Rhodospirillum rubrum ATCC 11170: one gene and its partner. The protein of the gene in region 1 interacts with the protein of each later gene in a pairwise test. Links are inferred from orthologs where the notes say so. Each region holds a gene or a part of one and is shown in the gene's direction. Other genes may lie near its edges.

The links. The genes of interacting proteins can lie anywhere in the genome.
Region 2: the proteins of RRU_RS17685 (region 1) and lysA interact in binary tests that used the Escherichia coli proteins (3 or more experiments, as listed by UniProt). The link is inferred for Rhodospirillum rubrum ATCC 11170 from one-to-one orthologs.

The regions. Positions count from the first base shown.
Region 1 is NC_007643.1:3,936,911-3,941,670, forward strand. The notes cover bases 1,304-4,226. They hold RRU_RS17685 (response regulator transcription factor), read left to right. Parts: upstream 1,304-2,363; coding sequence 2,364-3,089; downstream 3,090-4,226. Other genes in these bases: RRU_RS17680 (copper chaperone PCu(A)C), read left to right, coding at 1,650-2,225; RRU_RS17690 (stimulus-sensing domain-containing protein), read left to right, coding at 3,114-4,226. Also shown: RRU_RS17670 (phosphoenolpyruvate carboxykinase (GTP)), read right to left, coding at 1-30; RRU_RS17675 (HugZ family protein), read right to left, coding at 140-937; more of RRU_RS17690, read left to right, coding at 4,227-4,760. UniProt on the Escherichia coli protein: Response regulator member of the two-component regulatory system CpxA/CpxR which responds to envelope stress response by activating expression of downstream genes including cpxP, degP, dsbA and ppiA.
Region 2 is NC_007643.1:470,882-475,548, reverse strand. What follows is about bases 1,271-4,100. They hold lysA (diaminopimelate decarboxylase), read left to right. Parts: upstream 1,271-1,961; coding sequence 1,962-3,239; downstream 3,240-4,100. Other genes in these bases: RRU_RS02085 (peptidylprolyl isomerase), read left to right, coding at 3,410-4,100; RRU_RS02095 (hypothetical protein), read left to right, coding at 1,538-1,945; argH (argininosuccinate lyase), read left to right, coding at 1,271-1,541. In the rest of the region: RRU_RS02105 (TlpA disulfide reductase family protein), read right to left, coding at 1-118; more of argH, read left to right, coding at 105-1,270; more of RRU_RS02085, read left to right, coding at 4,101-4,336; bifunctional glutamate N-acetyltransferase/amino-acid acetyltransferase ArgJ, read left to right, coding at 4,577-4,667. UniProt on the Escherichia coli protein: Specifically catalyzes the decarboxylation of meso-diaminopimelate (meso-DAP) to L-lysine. Is not active against the DD- or LL-isomers of diaminopimelate.

The DNA.
Region 1 (4,760 bases):
TTTCTTGTTGCGGGTTGGCTTGACGCTCATCTCTTCCTCCAGCATTTGTCGTATTTTTCGAAACCCTAGCGGGCTCCGGCGATTGGAGCAATATCCCGTAAGCGGGATTTGCATCGGGCGGCATGGCTCGCCCTTTTTCTTAGTCCCTTCCCCCGAACCCAGGGTTGGGAGCGTTCTCGGCACGCAGCGCGGCATCCCATTGCAAAAGCGTCTCTTTTGCACTTCGCGCATCGCCCGCCGGGGCGGGAAAGGTCAACCGCAGCGGCTGATCGCCCCTAAGCAGGTCGCAGCCGTCGGTATCGCAGGCGACGAGGCGCCAGCCTTTCGCTTGGCGTTCGTCGGTGGGATTCAAGGGGGCTTGCCGACCGGTGAGGGCGGCCTCGGCCAGTCGGGCCAGGGCGTCGGCGTGATCGGCGTTCATCTCGGCGATCAGGGCTGGCGACTCGGCGCGCAACGCGGCGGCGGCCGAAACCGGAACCGTCAGCCCCTCGTCGATCCACAGCGCCCGGCCAAAACCGGCCACGTACTGGGCGCGCTCGATGGTCAGGCGATAGAGGCCAAAATCACCAAACGAGGCATAGCGCGCCGCCTTGGGGTGGCGGGCCAGGAAACGCCCCAGGTCCAGGGCGTCGTCATGACGCTCGACCCGGCCGAGCAGCGTAACGCGCGCAGCCTCCTGGGGGTTGGCTTGGGGATCGCTCTCCCCCTCGCCATCCTCAAGGAACAGCGCGGCGCGCGAATCGGCCAGCAGCCCCCGGGTGTGCTCGGCCAGGGTGGAGAGCAGAAGAAGCGGCGAGCCGGCATGGTCCGTGGCAACGGTAACCAGCGACGCATAAGGATGGCCCGTCCCCGCCATCGTCGTCGCCAGGGTGGCTTTCCGGGCGGCACGCGCCATCACCCTGACGGCGCGACGATCGGTGTTGGACGGCTTTATCAACGCGAGATCTTTCATAAGGCGATCCACTATAGGCCTGCACGCGGCTGGTTGGTAGGGTAACCCGAGGGGGTGTCCCCGGTTGTAACGGTTTTTGTAATTTTGTTTCGAGCCGTCTGCTTTCGGGGTCAAAGCGGATTGCCGTTCCCGGGAAATCGCTTAGTCTGGGTGATCGGCTTCCTTCCGGTTGAACAGACGGGACTTTCTGGTGATCCGACGGCGCCTTCGCCCCCCCTTCCGTTTGGCGACATCCGGCCCGGCCGCCTTTGGGCTGCGGATGATGGTGCTGGCGCTTTGCGTCCAGATCATGGTGCCGCTGGGGCAAGGGATAAGCTTGCCCAGGGGACCGGGCGGTCAGCCCCTGGTGGTGTGCAGCGGCGCCCTCGGCCTCGTTCCGGGCGCTCCCCGTGAAGAGGGTCCTTGGGGTCGCGCGACAGCCGATGGCGACCCGCAGACCTGTCCGGTCTGTTCGGCCCTGGGATTGGTCGGCACCCCGCCCGCGGATTTAGCGGCGCCGCGTCCTTGCGCCCAACCGGCCCCTCCCCAAATGGCCTTGCCGGTCCTTGGCCGGCGGGCGGCCCATCAGCGGCCGCGGCCCTGGCCCCGGGGACCACCGGCGGGGAACCCGCGCGCCTGAGCCGGCCCCCCGGCCCCCGCTTGGCGCCCCGCCGATCCCGCTTTCTCTTCGTTTATCGCTCTTTTGGAGTACGCGACCATGTCCGTTCGCCGGTCCCTGCTGTCCGCCTGCGCCGTTCTTTGCCTGGGCGGGGCCTTCGCCCTGCCCCTCGCCCCGGCGCCCGCCTTGGCCAATGACGATGGCGCCCGCGCCGAAGCCACCGCCGGAACGATCACCGTTTCCGACGCCTGGGCGCGCGCCACCCCCGGCGCGGCCAAGGTCGGCGGCGCCTTCCTGACCCTGACCAATACGGGCGATGCCGATCGTTTGCTCTCGGCCTCGGCCGATGTCTCGGAAACCGTCGAGCTTCACACCCACATCATGGATGGCACCGTGATGAGGATGCGCCAGGTCGACGCCATCGATCTGCCGGCCAAGGGCAGCGTCGCCCTGCGCCCGGGCAGCTTCCATGTGATGTTGATCGGCCTCAAGGCGCCGCTGAGCGAGGGACAGAGCTTCCCCCTGACCCTGACCTTCGAGAAGGCGGGCAAGGCGACGATCGACGTGACGGTCAAGGGCGCCGGGGCGATGGGCGGGGCTGCCCCCAAGCCCGACCATGGGGCGATGCCCGGCATGACGATGCCCGGCCACGGCGACGGCGCCGCCGCCAAATGATCTAGGCATCCGCCCACCGCTACTTTTGCCACAAACCGGCGTCAGGTGAAGAAAGGGACGGGACCGTTTCGCGGTCGCTGCTATGATGGCGACCGCGTTCCCGTCCCCGTCCGGTGGCAGCTAGAGGAGAGGACACCCGTGACCCACAGCATCGCCTTGGTGGATGACGACCGCAATATCCTGACCTCCGTGTCGATGACGCTCGAAGCCGAAGGATTTCGGGTGGTGACCTATACGGACGGGGCGGAGGCTTTGCGCGGGCTGAGTATCGAACCGGTCGATCTGGCCGTCCTCGATATCAAGATGCCGCGCATGGATGGCATGGAACTGCTTCAGAAGCTGCGCGAGCGCACCGCCATGCCGGTGATCTTCCTGACTTCGAAGGATGACGAGGTCGACGAGCTTCTCGGTCTGCGCATGGGCGCCGACGACTATATCAAGAAGCCGTTTTCCCAACGCTTGCTGATCGAGCGCATCCGCGCCATCTTGCGCCGGCTCGATCTGCAGAAAGCCTCGCCGGGGGGGCCAGAGCTGTCGGCGGCGGCTTTGGTGCGCGGCGATCTGACCCTTGATCCCGATCGCCACCTCTGCACTTGGCTTGAACGGCCGGTCGATCTGACGGTGACCGAATTCCTGATCATCCAGGCCCTGGCGCAACGCCCCGGCCATGTCAAAAGCCGCGACCAGCTGATCGACGCGGCCTATGGGGAAAACATCTATGTCGATGACCGCACCATCGACAGCCATATCAAACGACTGCGCAAGAAGTTCCGCGAGGTCGATCGCGAGTTCTCGGAGATCGAAACCCTTTATGGCGTCGGCTATCGCTACCGCGACCCGATCACCGTCAAGGCCGGAGCTTAAGCGTTAAGGGGTGGAAGCAGGGGAATGCGTGCCGATCCGGGCGACAGGCCCGATTCCACCCAGGAGCCCAAGCGGCGCCGGCATCGGCGGCCGCGCGGACTTTTACGCTCGCCCTTGTCGCGGCGGATCCTGGCGGTCAATCTGATCGCCCCGATCCTGCTGGCGGGCGGCTTCCTTTATCTTGACACCTATGAAGACGCCCTGACCGCCAGCACCTTCCAGGCGATGCGCACCGAGGCCGATCTGATCGCCGCGGCCATCGGCGAGGGGGCGATCAATCTGGAGGTCAGCGTCGAAGGCCCGGTGGTGCGCGCCACCCACGGCATCAATCCGGAAATGTCGCGCCAGATGGTGCGCCGACTGGCCAATCTCGCCGAGGTGCGGGCTCGGCTGTTCGACACCTCGGGCACCCTGGTCGCCGATAGCCGCCGGCTGGTCGGCTATGGCGGCATGGTCCAGGTGATGGATCTGCCGCCGCCCGTGCTTCCCGACAACGGAGTCGGGCTGTTGCGGCGGTTCTATGACGCGATCATCCATCCTTCGAGCGATCTGGCGAAGCTTCAGCCCTATATCGAGCGGCCCAATCAGTCGGCCGAGGACTATCCCGAAGTTCTGCGCGCCCTGACCGAGGGGGAAAGCGGCTTTTTCATGCGGGTGCGGCCAACCCGCGACCGGGTGCTGTCGGTCGCCGTGCCGGTGCAATATTACAAGCAGGTGGTTGGCGCCGTCATGGTCAGCCGGGGCGCCGAGGAGATCGACGAAACCCTGTTCGAGATGCGCCTGGGGGTGATCGAGATCTTCGCCTTCACCCTGGCCCTGACCATCTTGCTGTCGTTCTATATCGCCGGCACCATCGTGCGGCCGCTGCTGCGGCTGGCCGGCGCCGCCGATCGCGTTCGCCACGGCAAGGCCGGTCGCCACGAGGCGATCCCCGATTTCTCCAACCGCCGCGACGAACTGGGCGACCTGTCGGCCGCCCTGCGCGAGATGACCGAGGTGCTGTGGGCGCGCATGGACGCGATCGAACGCTTCGCCGCCGATGTCGCCCATGAGATCAAGAATCCGCTGACCTCGTTGCGCAGCGCCGTTGAAACCGTCGCCCGCATCGATGATCCCAATCAGCAAAAACGCCTGATGGCGGTGATCGTCGATGACGTTCAGCGCCTAAACCGGCTGATCACCGATATCTCCGACGCCTCGCGCCTGGATGCCGAGCTGTCGCGGGCCGAGATGGAATCGGTCGAGATCCGGCCGATGCTGGAAATGCTGGCCGAGGTTCACGCCGCCGAGGCCGAACAGCGCGGGGTGACGATCAAGGTGATGGGCGATGCCGGCGACGCGCTGGGCATCGAAGGTCTGGAAGGCCGCCTGGTCCAGGTCTTCCGCAATCTGATCGGCAACGCGGTGTCCTTCAGCCCGCCCGGTGGCACCATCACGCTGCGCGCTTGGCGAACCAAGGGCAAGGTGGTGATCACCGTGGCCGATGACGGCCCGGGCATTCCGCCGGGCAAGGAGGCCGATATCTTCAAGCGCTTCTATTCCGAGCGGCCGCGCGAGGAGAAATTCGGCACCCATTCCGGCCTGGGGCTGTCGATTTCCCAGCAGATCGTTGAAACCCATCGCGGCACCATCCGCGCCGAGAATCGCCGCGATGGCGAGGGAAAGATCGTC
Region 2 (4,667 bases), 3.5 Mb from region 1 along the record:
CGCCGGCCGAAATGGTCAAGATCACGGCGATGGCGGCGGCTGCCGCATGACCAATTCCCAGCCCCGGTCCCCGGGCGATTTTTCGGAAAAACGGCTTCAGCATCATGTCCTCCAGCACTCCGACGACCCCTTCCATCGAGCGGACCGCCAGCACCATCTGGGGTGGGCGCTTCGACAGCGGCCCCTCGGCGGTGATGGAGGCGATCAATGCCTCGATCGGCTTTGACAAACGGCTTTACCGTCAGGATATAGCGGGCTCGAAGGCCCATTGCACCATGCTGGTCGCCACCGGCATCCTGAGCAAAGCCGATGGCGAGGCGATCCTCGGCGGCCTCGATCGCATTCTGGCGGAAATCGAAGCCGGAGACTTCCCCTTCAGCGTCGCGCTGGAGGATATCCACATGAATATCGAAAGCCGCCTGAAGGACCTGATCGGCGAGGCCGCCGGCCGCCTGCACACCGCGCGCTCGCGCAATGATCAGGTGGCGACCGACTTCCGCCTGTGGGTGCGCGACGCCATCGACGGCGTCGAGGGCGCCCTTGCCCGCCTGCAAGACGTGCTGATCACCCGGGCCGAGGAACACGCCGATACGGTGATGCCCGGCTTCACCCATCTGCAGGCCGCCCAGCCGGTGACCTTCGGCCACCATCTGCTGGCCTATGTGGAAATGATCGGCCGCGACCGGGGCCGCTTCCACGATGCCCGCGTCCGCCTCAACGAAAGCCCGCTGGGCTCGGCCGCCCTGGCCGGCACCTCCTTCCCCATCGACCGGGCGATGACCGCCCAAATCCTCGGCTTCGACCGTCCCTGCGCCAATTCGCTCGATGGCGTATCGGACCGCGATTTCGCCCTGGAATTCCTGGCCGCCGCCAGCATCGCCAGCATCCATCTGTCGCGACTGGCCGAGGAACTGGTGATCTGGACCAGCGCCCAGTTCGGCTTCGTCCGCCTGCCCGACGCCTATTCGACGGGCAGTTCGATCATGCCGCAAAAGCGCAACCCCGACGCCGCCGAACTGGTGCGCGCCAAGGCCGGCCGGGTGATCGGCGATCTCGCCAGCCTGCTGATCGTCATGAAGGGGCTGCCGCTGGCCTATTCCAAGGACATGCAAGACGACAAGGAGCCGGTGTTCGAGGCCGCCGATACCCTGGAACTGTGCATCGCGGCGATGACCGGCATGATGGAAACCATCACCCCCAAGGTCGATCGCCTGCGCACCGCCGCCGGTCAGGGCTTCACCACCGCCACCGATCTCGCCGACTGGCTGGTCCGCGCCCTCGGCACCCCCTTCCGCCATGCCCACGAGGTCTCGGGCGCCCTGGTCAAGATGGCCGAGAAAAAGGGCGTGGGCCTGGAAGACCTCAGCCTCGCCGAGATGCGAACCATCGAACCGCGCCTGACCGACGAGGCGATCAAGGTTCTGTCGGTGGATTGGTCGGTGCGCAGCCGCACCAGCTTCGGCGGCACCGCGCCCGACAACGTCCGCGCCGCCTGCGCCGCGGCGCGCGCCCGCTACGCCGCCAAGGCGCCGCCGCGATGACCGGCCGCGCCCTGCTGGTGATCGCCGTCGGCGTTGTGCTGCTGGCGGGCTGCGGCAAGATCGCGCCCAACAAGCCCCATCCCGACGGCGTGGCCACCCGTTACCCTTACGAGCCGGCCGATCTGTACAACCCGACCTATCCGGCCTCGGCCGAGGAGCGGGACTTGGCCCGCGCCCAGCGCGCCCAACAGGCGCCGGCCCAGACCGAGGTGATCGTCCGTCAGCGCGTCGAGATCGCCCCCGGTCAGGTGCAGACCGCGCCCAGCGGCGCCGTTCTGCGCGCCACCGACGGCGCGGCGAGCCAGCCGACCGCCCCCGCCCCCGCCCCCGCCCGCGCGGCCTCTCCGGCGCGCGCCCCCGCCAGCACCGGCGTGGCCTACCCCGACGGCTATCAGCCCCTTTAGGGAAGACTCCGCAGAGATGGATTATTTCTCTTACCGCAACGGCCAACTCCACGCCGAGGATGTCGCCCTCGCCGCCATCGCCGAGGCCGTCGGCACGCCCTTCTATGTGTATTCGGCCGCCACGCTCGAACGCCATTTCCGGGTGTTCTCGGACGCCTTCGCCGGCCAGCCGATAACCCTGTGCTTCGCCACCAAGACCAATGGCAACAAGGCGGTGCTCGCCCTGCTTGCCGGCCTGGGCGCCGGCGCCGACGTGGTCAGCCAGGGCGAGATGGAACACGCCCTGGCGGCGGGCGTCCCGGCCGGGCGCATCGTCTTTTCCGGGGTCGCCAAAACCAAGGCCGAAATGGCCGCCGCGCTTGAGGCCGGCATCTTCCAGATCAACGTCGAATCCGAGCCCGAGCTCGAGGCGCTGTCCGAGGTCGCCCAGGCCCTGGGCAAGACCGCGCCGGTCGCCCTGCGCATCAATCCCGATGTCGCCGCCGCCACCCACGACAAGATCGCCACCGGGCGCAAGGAAAACAAATTCGGCATCGACTGGACCGTCGCCCCCGCCATCTTCGCCAAGGCCGCCGGCCTGCCCGGCATCGCCGTCAAGGGGGTCGCCGTCCATATCGGCTCGCAGATCCTCGATCTTGATCCCTTCCGCCGCGCTTTTGAGCGCCTGCGCGAGCTGGTGCTGGCCCTGCGCGCCGACGGCATCGCCCTCGAGCGTGTCGATCTTGGCGGCGGCTTGGGCATCCCCTATCACCGCGACGATCCGGCAAGCCCGCCGCCGGCCGAGTACGCCGCCCTCGCCCGCCGCATCTTCGGCGACCTGGGCGTGCATCTGGTGGCCGAACCCGGGCGGCTGATCGCCGGCAACGCCGGGATGCTGGTCTCCCGCGTCGTCTATCGCAAACAGGGCGAAACGCGGACCTTCCTGATCCTCGATGCCGGCTTCAACGACCTGATCCGTCCGGCGATGTATGACGCCTTCCACGATATCCTGCCAGTCACGGCCGCCGCCGAGAACGCCGTGCTGACCCCGGTCGATGTGGTCGGGCCGATCTGCGAATCGGGCGATATCTTCGCCCGCCAGCGCCCGCTGCCGCCGATCGCCGCGGGGGATCTGGTGGCCTTCGCCACCGCCGGCGCCTATGGCGCCTCGATGTCGTCCACCTACAACGGCCGGCCGCTGGTGCCCGAGGTGATGGTGTCGGGGGATCGCTTCGCCGTAGTCCGCCGCCGCCCCAGCGTCGCCGAAATGACCGCTTTGGAATCGGTGCCGCCGTGGCTGGCCAAGCAAGCATAGTTTTGCCATGGAAATAACACGGCTTCGACCCAGTGCCGCCCTTGAGTCCGGCCTATGGTTGTGGTGATCTTGCGCGTGGTCGCGGAACCGGCAGCGGGGCGCCTTGTGGCGCGTCCAACCATCCTGCCGGTCGGACGGCGCAGAAACGCTTAAGACAAGGAACAGCTCGAATGATGTCACCCCGCGCGCGCCGTCTGGCCCTGGCCGGCGTTCTTGCCCTCCCATTGTTTGCCGGTCCCGCCCTGGCGGCGGACCCGGACCCGGTGGTGGCCGTGGTCAATGGCGCGGACGTTCATCTGTCCGCCGTGCAGGAGCGTTTCGCCGAGCTTCAGGCGAGCCAGCCCCAGTTGGGTGGCCTGCCTTTGGCGATGGTCTATGAGCAGCTTCTGAATTCGGTTGTCGAAGCCGAGCTGGTGACCGAAGCCGGGCGCAAGGCCGGCCTGGCCAACGACCCCGAGGTCAAGCATCGCCTCGACCGCCTGCTCGATCGGCTGATCGCCGGGGCCTATATGCAGAAGGTCGTCGATGAAGACGTGACCGACGCCGCCGTCAAGGCCCGCTATAACGAAATGAAGGCCGAGTTCAAGCCCGAGAAGGAAGTCCACGCCCGCCACATCCTGCTTGAAACCGAGGATGCGGCCAAGGACGCCATCAAGAAGATCGAAGGTGGCGCGGATTTCACCAAGCTGGCCAGCGAACTGTCGACCGGCCCCTCGGCCCAGACCGGCGGCGATCTTGGCTTCTTCACCAAGGACCGCATGGTCGCCCCCTTCGCCGAAGCCGCCTTCGCCATGAAGGTCGGCGAGGTCTCCAAGGCCCCGACCAAGACCGAATTCGGCTGGCATGTGATCAAGATCGAGGAAGTGCGCGACACCACCTTCCCGCCGGTCGAGGAAATGGAAAGCCACATCCGCGACGAACTGGCCAATGCCGCCGTCGAGAAGAATGTCGCCGGTCTTAAGGAAAGCGCCAAGGTGAAGCTGTTCGCCGCCGACGGCAAGACCACCCTGGAAGAGGCCAAGGCCGCCGCCGAGAAGCAGCGCGCCGAACAGGAAAAGGCCGGAGCCAAGGACGCCGCCCCGGCGGCCAAGCCCTGATCGGCCGCCGGGGGCGCCTTTGGCGCTTCCCGCCCGCCTGACATCCCGGGGGGTGCCGCAAGGCGCCCCCCGCTTTGTTTTCCCCCGCCCCGTCCCGGCGCGGCGTGACGCGGACCGCTTTGGGATCCCCGCCCGGGGAGGGCGTCGTCGTCGCAATCTGTTCCAGATCGCCGGGGATTTGCTCTATGATCGTCACCCCTTCCCTGCCCTGATCGTTTTTCGTGGAGCTTCGCTTCGTCCATGACCCACGCCGTTTCGCCCCTCGCCCCCGCCGCCTTCCCGGCCCTGCCGGCCATCGCCGGGGTTGATCTCGCCACCCATAACACCGGCC